2 regions of the Citricoccus sp. NR2 genome follow, and region 2 is predicted to be linked to the other one. Evidence: predicted binding sites of a transcription regulator. Region 2 holds the regulator's gene; the other holds the start of a gene.
The links. Region 2 encodes LexA, which represses DNA repair genes until DNA is damaged. Its sites were predicted from a motif close to TCGAACANNTGTTCGA; they were not measured.
Positions count from the first base shown of each region.

Region 1: the regulator LexA is predicted to act here: its motif matches at 2,024-2,039, upstream of O1A05_RS03825 (HNH endonuclease signature motif containing protein).

Region 1 is NZ_CP115154.1:833,232-838,632, reverse strand. Features, by position in the region: gene O1A05_RS03830 (FdhF/YdeP family oxidoreductase) at 1-148, shown strand, start outside; gene O1A05_RS03825 (HNH endonuclease signature motif containing protein) at 254-1,981, opposite strand; gene fdhD (formate dehydrogenase accessory sulfurtransferase FdhD) at 2,807-3,652, opposite strand; gene O1A05_RS03815 (molybdopterin molybdotransferase MoeA) at 3,780-5,057, shown strand; gene mobA (molybdenum cofactor guanylyltransferase) at 5,054-5,401, shown strand, end outside.
Region 2 is NZ_CP115154.1:2,801,915-2,807,315, reverse strand. Features, by position in the region: gene hflX (GTPase HflX) at 1-246, shown strand, start outside; gene O1A05_RS13195 (ATP-dependent DNA helicase) at 236-2,320, shown strand; gene lexA (transcriptional repressor LexA) at 2,414-3,145, opposite strand; gene O1A05_RS13185 (LysM peptidoglycan-binding domain-containing protein) at 3,500-3,757, shown strand; gene O1A05_RS13180 (histidinol-phosphate transaminase) at 3,858-4,919, shown strand; gene hisB (imidazoleglycerol-phosphate dehydratase HisB) at 4,979-5,401, shown strand, end outside.

The DNA.
Region 1 (5,401 bases), 1.3 Mb from region 2:
CGCACTGGTGCACCGCGAGCTGGTGGCACGCGAGTCCAACACCCCGGGCTTCAAGGCGGTGATGGTGCGTTTCGAAGAGCGCGCCGAGGATCCGCAGGGCGCCAACGAATACGACCAAGAAGAATCCACGGTCGAAGCCGCGCTGTAAGACCCGCGATGTATGTAGGTCAGCTGTAGGTCGGTACAGAAAACTGGCACGGTAGGTCGGCACGACGAAACACATTTTCTCGCGTCGGCCTACTGTCGTGTTGGCTCACTCCCGCCTGGGTCGCCAGTAGGTGTTCCGCCTCGGTACTTGGCCGGGGTCGATGTAGGGTGGCGCGGTGAACCAGGGCACGTCATCGATGATGTGGATGGCCCAGTCGCCTCGGTCGGCTAACCGGTGATCGTGGTGGCATAGCAGTACCCCGTTGGCGGTGGAGGTGGGGCCGTGGTTGCGGGCTGGGTCGATGTGGTGGGCCTCGCACCACGGTGCCGGTGTGGTGCATCCTGGGGCGGCGCAACCGCCGTCGCGGGCGACGAGTGCTTTGCGTAGGTGTTTATCGAAGAATCGTTCACTGGTGCCGACATCTAACACTTGTCCTGCACCGCCTAGGACGACGGGCAGGATTTCGGCTTCGCAGAGGAGGTGTCTGATCGTGGTCGGGTTGATGGGCCCGGTGTAGGAGCCCTGGCTGAGTTGGAACCCTGGCAGGGTCCCATCAGCGAGCCAGGCTGGGTTGAAATTCTTGGGCGCGATCCCGCCCTGGTGCATCATGCGTAGCAGTAAGGGCAGATCGATGGTGACCAGCATCTGAGGCCGGGTGCCGCCTTGGTCGGGGAGTTTGTTGTGGGGGACTTTCAATCCTGCGGTGAGGACTCCGATGAGGGCGTCGTGGGCTTTCTGGTCCCGGGTGCGCTCATCCAGGCTCTCGGATGGGTTCCCGTCAGCATCGACCGCATGAGTTTCAGTGCCAGCTTCTGAGGTGCTGGTCGTGTTTTCGCTGTGGGAGCCAGGGGTGGCTCTGGGGTTGTTCATGGCGTGGACCAGGGTGGAGAGGAGCTCGTCGCCGGCTTGGTCGGTGGCGCATTGCCAGATGCTGAGCTTGCCCCGAGTGCCGATGCGACGTAGTCCCCGCTTCTTTTCGGCGATTTTGTCGTCGGGTGCTTGGCCGTCGGGATTGATCCGAGTGCTGGTGCGTTCTTTCCACCCGGCCGCATAGGCAGTGAAGGCGTTGTCATCAAACTCCCGGGCCTGGTCGACCAGGGTCTTCTCCCCCTCAGTGATCAGTTGCTCGACGTCGTGGGGGTCAGTGCTCACGGAACGGGCTTCTTCATCCACCGCGTTCAGGGCGTCGATGATGGCCTGGGTGGCTCGTGGGGTGATGTCTCCGTCGACGGCGGCGTCGTGGACTTCGGGCAGCGGGGGTTCGGTGGTGGGGCCCGCGGCGTCGGTGAGGCTGGCCAGGGTGGTATCGGGGTGGATGGCGTTTGCGGTGTGGATCCGACGTCGGGCGACCCCGAATCCGACCATGGTGTGGGACCGCAGGTAGTCGGCGGCGTTTTTGTGTACGACCCGTCCGGTGGGGAGCCCGAGGAGTTCGAGGCGTTGTTCGTGCAGGGGGAAGATCCGCCCGACAATCCCGGCCAACGCGGTTTCCACGTTCTCACACAGTCGGCCCAGGGTAGCGGCCTGGGTGATGATGGCGGGCAGGGACGAGGCCGGGTCATCGCAGACGATGGCGTCCTCATTGTTCTTGCCGCCGGTGGCGTAGTGGCCTTTCTCGTTGGGTAGGAATGAGGTGCCCCAGTCGTGGCGGGTGTCGGGTGTCTGCCGGTGGAACGGGGTGAACTCGTCGTGGGCATGGGCCGCAGAGACGCGCCGGCTCAGGGTGGTGAGGCCGTGTTCAAGCAGGGTGGTCAGGTCGGCGGTGGTGAGCTCGTCGAGGGATTCAAGGAGTTCAGGCAGGGCAGAGAGGGAAGGCGATGCGGTGGTGGTCATGGCCTGGCTCTCCCTTCCTGCGGTCTGAGTCCGTCGTATATCTGGGACGTGTGTTCTAGTTCATAGTCTAGTTGCGGCGGCGCTTGAAGGGAAGTGGTGATCGAGGTTGGGGATAAGTTGGGTAGACGAAAAATGGGGCCGCGGGATGGTGCGGGAGGCGGCTCCTCCACAGGGGTGCGAGACGTGTTGGGTACTACTCCTCTAGGCCTTCATCTCGACCAAGAGTGAAGAACAAGAGCCACGAGACGCTTATCTCGTCCTATCCATAGATCAGGATGGTGGTGTGAATACCACCCGGATCTCTTCTCGACGAAGAGGACGGACACCGCGGTAGGTCACCGACCCCCGCGGTCGACAAAGCGAGGTACACCTATGGAAAGTGCACGCGAAGGTGGCACCGGGATAACGACCAACATTGCTAATTTACTGAGGTCCGAGCGCCGAGGGCCCGGAGCGTGGGCACACGCCAATGCGGAGCGCTCCTGGGAATGCCCGGAATGCCAAGGGTTTGCCTGGATGGTCAAACACCGTTCCAGCGCTGGTCACTTCTCAGCGCATCACTCGACCGGTTGTGAAATCGCAGGGCGACAAGTGGACAGCTCACCGGGTGTCGTCGAACCCAGAAAGCGGCCCCATCTCATCGCAGAGGAAGGATATGTGGCTGGACTGGTCGATGGACGAACTGGACCCGCGTAATAGGGCCATGATGGGACGACACGTGATCGCCTATGGAATGACGCGACGGATGGCGAATGGGGGCGTTGGCATTACCCCGCTATTTTCAGGAGCAGTGAGCTTTCGTCCGGCAGCTCGTGAGCGGTGAATCTAGCCGGTGAAGGTGGAGTCGATGACGCGGTCGTCGCGGGTGTAGACCACCATGGAGGACCCGCGCAGGAAACCGACGATGGTGATGCCGGCGTCGTCAGCCAGATCCACCGCGAGCGACGACGGCGCGGACACGGCCGCCAGCATCGGAATGCCGGCCATCAGCGCCTTCTGGGTGAGCTCGAAGCTGGCCCGCCCGGACACCATCAGCACGTGGCCGCGCGCGGGAAGCAGTCCCTGCTGCAGCGCCCAGCCGACCACTTTGTCGACGGCGTTGTGGCGTCCGACGTCCTCGCGCAACACCAGCATCTCCCCGGTGGTGCCGTCGAAGAGGCCGGCCGCGTGCAGCCCGCCGGTGCGTTCAAACACCGCCTGCTGGTCGCGCAGCTTCTCCGGGAAGGTGGTGAGCAGCCCGGCTTCAATGACGAGCGGGTCGTGGCGGACCTCGAACTTCGACGTCGTCGCGACCGCATCGATGCTGGCCTTGCCGCACACCCCGCACGAGCTGGTGGTGTAGAAATTGCGCTCCACGGAGGGGTCGGGCGGGGCGACGCCGGGGGCCAGGGTCAGGTCGAGCACGTTGTAGGTGTTGACGTCGTCGACCACGGCGCCCGCGCAGTACCGGGCCGCGGCGAGCTCGCCGGCCGAGGAAATGACACCCTCGGAGACCAGGAACCCGGTGGCCAGTTCGACGTCGTGGCCGGGGGTGCGCATGGTGACGGCCAGCGGGGTGCCGCCGACGCGCAGCTCCAGCGGTTCCTCCCCGGAGAGGGAATCGGGGCGCTGGGTGCGCTTCTCTCCGACGGTGATGCGGGTGACGCGACGGCGGGCGGCGATGCGGGACATGGCACCAGTCTGCCCCGTTTGGGGCGCGAGTGCGAGATGGCGCGCCTGTCTGGTGGGGTGGGCGTGGGGACTGGATAGCATGGGGGCACCGGGTGCGAGGTCCGGGTGGACTTTTTCTAGGGGTGCGATGAACGACGACGGGCTGGTGTCGGCGGCGGCGTGGGGTGACTGGCTGCGCGCGCAGATCGCGACGACGGCGGTGGTCGAGCGTGCGGTGACGGAGGCGCACGGGCTGGTGCTCGCCGAGAATGCGGTGGCGCGGTACGACCTGCCGCTGTGGGCGAATTCGGCGATGGACGGGTACGCGGTGCGGGCGGCAGATCTGGGTGTCGGGGTAAGCCTGCGCGTGCTGGGCGAGGTGCCTGCCGGCAGCGGCGCGGATCCGGAGCTGCCGGTCGGGTGCGCGGTGCGGATCATGACGGGTGCTGCGGTGCCCACCGACGCCGACACCGTGATCCCGGTGGAGCGGACCCGCAGCGCTGACGGCGAGACCTGGGCCCGCGACACCGTGCAGATCTTGGAACCGGTGGCCGAGGGCGCGAACATCCGCCGTCCCGGGGAGGACACCCGCGCCGGCACCGTGCTGGCCGCCGCGGGCACCCGGCTCACTGCCGCGCGTCAGGCTGCCCTCGCCGCCGCCGGGGTGGAGCGCGTGCGCGTGCACGCCGCACCGCGGGTCGCCGTCGTCGTCACCGGGTCCGAACTGTGCGCCCCCGGGCAGGTGCCGCAGCGCGGGCAGATCCCGGAGTCGAACTCGGTGCTGATCGCCGGGCTGCTGCGTGAGGTGGGGCTTGAGCCGGTAGCGGTGCGACATTCGCGCGACGACGCGGCCGGGGTGCGCGCGCTGCTCGCCGAGCTGGCCCGCGGCATGGTGGACAGCTCGGGCTGCGACCTCATCCTCACCACCGGCGGCATCGGGCCGGGCACCCACGACGTGGTGCGCATCGCGCTGGAATCTGAGCCCGGGGTGCGCGGGGCCGAGGTAGCGGTGCGACCGGGGGCGCCACAGCGGGCCGGGCGGCTGACCGAAGGCCCGCTGGTGATCGCGTTGCCCGGCAACCCCGTGAGCGCGGCGGTGAGTTTCGAGCTGTTCGTGCGGCCGGTGTTGCTGGGGATGCAGGGTGCGGCGCGCACCGAGCGCCCGCGGGCGCAGGCGGTGGCCGGGGCGGACTGGCGCGGCAAAGTTGGTCGGCTCCAGGTGTTGCCCGTGCGGGTGGAAGACGCGGGTGAGGCCGGCAGGACGGTCGACGCCCCTCAACTGTGCTGCGTGCCGGCGGTGAATCCGCGCGGGGTGTCGCATGCGGTGGGTGGTCACGGTACCGCTGACGGCTACGCGTTGGTGGCCGAGGACCGCGGCGATGTGCGCGCCGGCGAGACCGTCCCCGTGATCCTGGTGGGGTCATGATGCTCGACGCCGTGATTCTCGCGGGCGGGCGCGGCAGCCGGCTCGGCGGTCTCGACAAGGCCACCCTGCGGATCGACGGCGAACGCCTGGTGGACCGCGCCGCGGCCGCCGCCCGCGGGGTCGGAGCCGGACGCGTCGTCGTCGTCGGGCCTGAACATACCCGCGCCCCGGGCAGTCTCGTGGTGCGCGAGAATCCGCCGTTCGCCGGACCCCTGGCGGCGCTGGCCACCGCGCTGCCGCACCTCGACGCGACCTGGACGCTGCTACTGTCCTGCGACCTCGAGCACCCCGACGCCGTGGGCGCCCTGTTGGCCGAGCAGTTGGCGGAGCACCTGGCGCCCACT
Region 2 (5,401 bases):
ACCGTGTTGGTCTCGGCACACACAGGGGAAGGGATCGAGGATCTCGAAGCCATGATTGCGGACACGATTCCGCGTCCCACCTTGGAGCTGGATCTTTTGATTCCGTTCACTGATGGCGACGTGGTCTCGCGGCTGCACGGTTCCGACGTCGAGATCTTGTCTGAGCAATACCAGCCCGAGGGGACTCGTTTGACCGTGTTGGTACGCGAAGAAGACAAGGAAGAATTCGCGCAGTATGTCGTCTAGCACCACCGTGTCTTCTGACTCTGAGCAGCCCGTCGCAACGCTGAGCCCAGCAGAGCGGCGGGCTGCCGCCTGGCTGGAACAAGCTATTGAACGGACCGGGGGACAACGTCGAGAAGGCCAACGACAAATGGCCTTGGAAGTTGCGCGCTCTCTCGACACCGGAAAGCACCTGCTCGTGCAAGCCGGAACTGGAACCGGGAAGTCCTTGGCCTACCTGGTTCCGGCTCTGTCCCATGCGGTAGAAGCAGATCTGCCGGTCGTGGTTGCCACGGCGACGTTGGCACTGCAATCTCAGATCATTCGTCGAGATGCTCCACGTCTTCTTGAGGCGCTGAAAGAGGAACTCCCACGGCCCATGGACATCGCCCTCCTCAAGGGGCGGGCAAATTACGTGTGCCTGCATAAGCTGAACGGTGGATTCCCTGCCGACGAGCCGGAACCAACGCTTCTTGACGGAGCCGATCACGCACCGGCAGCGCCCCGTACCGACCTCGGAAAGCAACTCGTGCGCCTGCGCGAGTGGGCGGAAGATACAGAGACAGGGGATCGGGACGACCTAGACCCTGGGGTTGACGATAACGCCTGGCGGCAGGTGTCTGTGTCTGCGGTAGAGTGTATCGGCGCTCAGCGTTGTCCCTTCGCTGAAGAATGCTTCTCGGAACGAGCCCGTCAACAGGCCGGCGAAGCAGACGTGGTAGTCACGAATCATGCCATGCTCGCCATTGCCGCTTTCGAAGGGTTGCAAGTTCTTCCCGAATTCGAAGCTGTAATCGTAGACGAGGCCCATGAATTGGCGGATCGTGTTACGAACGCAGTGACGGGTCAGATTTCCTCTGCATCTGTCCGCGCAGCCGTGACCGCCGGCCGTCGACAAGCGTCAGTCGTGCTCGAGGACCTCGGTGCTGCGGCAGATGCTTTGGAAGCTGCCTTCATCTCCGCACCATCGGGGTGGATGCCAATGGGACCCAACGAGGTTCAGACACAAGCTCTCGAGTCAGTGCGAGCAGCCGCTCGTGAGGGATTGAGCCAGCTCAAGACCACGGGGAAAGAATCCACAGATGCCTCGTCGACGAGCGATGACTCCTCGGGCCGCCATGTCGTCCGCACGAAGCTACAAGAGGTACTTGAGACAGCCGAACGTGTTCTGGATGCCGGCCAAAACGGAAACAACCGTCAGGTCGCATGGGTGTCCCGCCCTGGACGATTTGAGCCTGGCGTGGGGTGGATCGCCGGCGACGAGAATACGTCTCCTACCGTCTACGTGGCTCCTCTGTCGGTGTCCGGAAGGCTGCGTGAGAACCTTCTGCAAGACACGACGACGATTCTTACGTCGGCAACGTTGACGGTCGGGGACTCATTCGGGCCCATCGCTGGAGATCTAGGATTCTCGGGGTCCGGTGGACCGGAGTGGACGGGCATTGACGTGGGTAGCCCCTTCGAATACGCCAAGCAAGGCATTCTCTACGTGGCTGAGAAACTGCCTAAACCAAGTCGCCTCACCTCGCCGGCGACGTACGACGAACTAGAGGCGTTGTTGCGAGCTTCTCAGGGTGGAGCATTGTGTCTCTTCTCTTCGCGCCGGGCGGCCGAGGACGCGGCTCATGAGTTGCGTCGGCGGTTGGGGCCAAATCCACAGATTCTCTGCCAGGGCGACTCCACGCTGTCCGCATTGATCAAACAATTCGCGGAAGAGGAGGATACCTGCCTTTTCGGCACGATGTCCCTCTGGCAAGGCGTGGACGTCCCCGGACGCTCCTGCCGTCTGGTGGTGGTGGACAGACTGCCGTTCCCACGTCCTGATGACCCACTGTCCGAGGCTCGTACACGAGACGTTGCGCAGCGCGGGGGCAACGGTTTCATCCAAGTCTCAGCGACTCATGCTGCGGTCCGACTCGCTCAGGGCGTGGGTCGACTCATCCGGTCGGCTAATGACCGAGGTGTCGTGGCGATCCTTGACTCGCGGCTTCATCATGCCCGCTATGGAAAGTATATCCGGTCAGCCCTGCCGGACTTTTGGTACACGACGGAACAGGACACTGTGCTCGGTGCCCTCGGTCGCCTCGCGAAGGTCTAAATACGGTGAGCGATCACGACGCGACAGGGGCCCAACGACGAAAACGTCGTTGGGCCCCTGTCGTTCTATCGGCGGGCTATATCGCCGATAGCGTCAGATGGATCGAAGGACGGACACAACTTTTCCCATGATGGTGGCGTGGTCGCCCAAGATGGGCTCGTACGCGGTGTTCTGAGGCAGCAACCAGGTATGGCCATCGCGCTGGCGGAAAGTCTTCACCGTTGCTTCTTCATCGAGTAAGGCGGCGACGATGTCGCCGTTGGTGGCGCTGTTCTGCTTGCGTACCACGACCCAGTCGCCATGGCAGATAGCGGCATCCACCATCGAGTCTCCGGTGACTTTGAGCATGAACAGGTCCCCATCACCAGTTAGCAACTTGGGGAGGGCGATGACATCTTCGATATGCTGATCAGCCAACACTGGCCCGCCGGCGGCAATGCGCCCCACCAAGGGAACCATGACGTTGTGAGAGTCGATTTCGCGGCTAAAGGGGAGCTGCAACTCATCGGTGTCAATCTCCTGGGCCGAATCTGACTCATTGCCCAGGAGATTTCCGTCTTCATCGCGAAGAATCTCGATGGCCCGGGGGATACGAGGATCTCGGCGGATGTACCCGTACTCGGTGAGCTTCTTGAGCTGGTACGTCACGGATGAGAGAGACAGCAACTCCGTCCCCTTGCCGATCTCACGCATCGACGGTGGATAGCCAGTCTTCGCGATGGCTCGTCGTAGGTAATTGAGCACTTGTCGCTGCCGCTGCGTCAGCTTCTTAACGCTGTATACCGCGAAGTTCTGCTCGTGACCGTCTGGAGTCGATGAACTCATGGGGCTCTCCGTTCTTATCGTGTCCATGGCCGCTGATGGACTCTGTTTCGCAGTCAAGACGCCGGGACATCCGGTGACCGATTCGCAGGGTCAAGGCGATCCGTACTTCAAGGCTACAGCATTCTTCGAACAAGTTCAAAGATCTGTACGAGGAATATCTTGCATCCGGTCGAAAGGCTGTGCTAGAAAAGATGTACGAACTTAGAACGGTCGATCGAGTCGAAAGAAGTGGGCCGTTCGAAAAGAGAGGACAGTGGGATCATGAGCATCGCTACGCAAAACCAAGGAAGCAGCGGCATTTGCCTGACTCGACGCGGTCGATTTGTTCTACGAACACTTCCCCTCATTATTCTGATGGCCCTGATCGTTGCAGCGGCCCTGATCGGGGATCTGTTCGGTTCTTCAGCGAACGCGTCGAACTCCGGTCTGCCCTCGGGTGCAATCGAATACACTGTCGGATACGGCGACACCCTCTGGGGGATCGCGGGACAGGTTGATCTCGATGCACCCCGCGCTGAGATTGTTCAGCGCATCGGTGACCTGAACCAGCTCGCAGGATCGGATATTAATGTCGGCGATACGCTCTTCGTTCCCGCGTCACCGGGGAACTGAAGGTCAACGTCGGATCTAGACTGTGTGCGTGACTCCAAACTCGAACGATTTCAACGCTGATGCTCTAGCGGCTCTACCTTTGCGTGAGAACCTGCGTGGCATGACTCCCTATGGGGCACCACAACTAGATGTGCCGGTAATGCTCAACACGAATGAAAACACGCATCCGGTTCCAACAGACGTGGTCGAATCGATCGGAGCTGAAGCGCTTCAGTCGGCACGTTCGTTGAATCGCTATCCGGACCGGGAATTCACGGAACTCCGTAGACGTTTGGCGGCTTATCTTGGCGAGGGTCTGACTGAGCGGCAGATCTGGGCAGCGAATGGATCTAACGAGATTCTTCAGCAGATTCTGCAGGCTTTTGGTGGACCAGGCAGAAGTGTTCTGAGTTTTCCACCGACTTACTCGATGTATCCCTTGCTCGCTGAAGGCGTGAGCACCAGATACATCGCCGGAATTCGGAATGATGATTACACGCTTACAGCAACATCTGCCTCAGTGCAGGTCGAAGAACACGCGCCTAACATCGTGATCCTGTGCTCTCCCAATAATCCAACCGGAACGGCATTGGGGCTGGACGTGATCGAGGCCGTTTACGAGGCTTCCGACGCATGCCAGTCCATGGTTGTTGTGGATGAGGCCTACGCCGAGTTCGCATTGGAGGGTACGCGTTCCGCACTTACTCTGCTCCCCGGACGTCCCCGATTGATCGTGACGCGTACTATGTCGAAGGCTTTCGCGTTGGCCGGCGCCCGTCTCGGTTACCTCGCGGCGGCGCCAGAAGTGACTGACGCCATTCGGCTCGTGAGACTTCCGTATCACTTGTCTTCTATGTCTCAAGCGACGGCTAACGCCGCGTTGGCCCACGTTGACTCGCTGTTGGCAACGGTTGAGGAAATTAAGGTCCAACGTGATCGAATCGTGGATGGGCTTCGGGAGCTGGGATTGCGTCCTGCAGTTTCCGATTCAAACTTCGTGTTCTTTGGTGGGCTGTCGAACGCCAGCGAAGTCTGGCAAAGGCTACTTGCTTTCGGGGTCTTGGTGCGAGATGTCGGTATTGCCAACCACTTGCGTGTGACTGCAGGCACAGCTGAAGAGACCTCGGCGTTTCTTGACGCGATGAGGCGTATTCTCGAGGACGCTCCGGAGCTTGCACAGTAGACTTATTGGCGTCGGCTGGACAGTCCCAGTCGGCCTTGAACTCAAGGAGCGCCCTCTTCATGGTTGCTGAACTGATTTCCAGCCGTCGTGCGCGCATGCAACGCACAACGTCAGAATCCAACGTATTCGTCGAGTTGGACCTGGATGGAACCGGCACGTCGGACATTTCCACCTCCGTGCCGTTTTTCGATCACATGTTGACCGCCTTGGCGAAACATTCGCAGATGAACCTGGTGGTGAAAGCATCCGGCGATACGCACATTGACGTCCACCACACCGTCGAGGATGTTGCTATCACCCTCGGTGAAGTGCTGAAGGTCGCTTTGGGTGACAAGAAGGGTATCCGTCGGTTCGGTGAAGCCTCAGTGCCATTGGACGAAGCGCTGGCCCGCGCGGTCGTAGATCTTTCTGGGCGCCCTTACCTGGTGCACGAAGGTGAGCCTGATGGGCAGCAGTACCACCTGATCGGCGGTCACTTCACT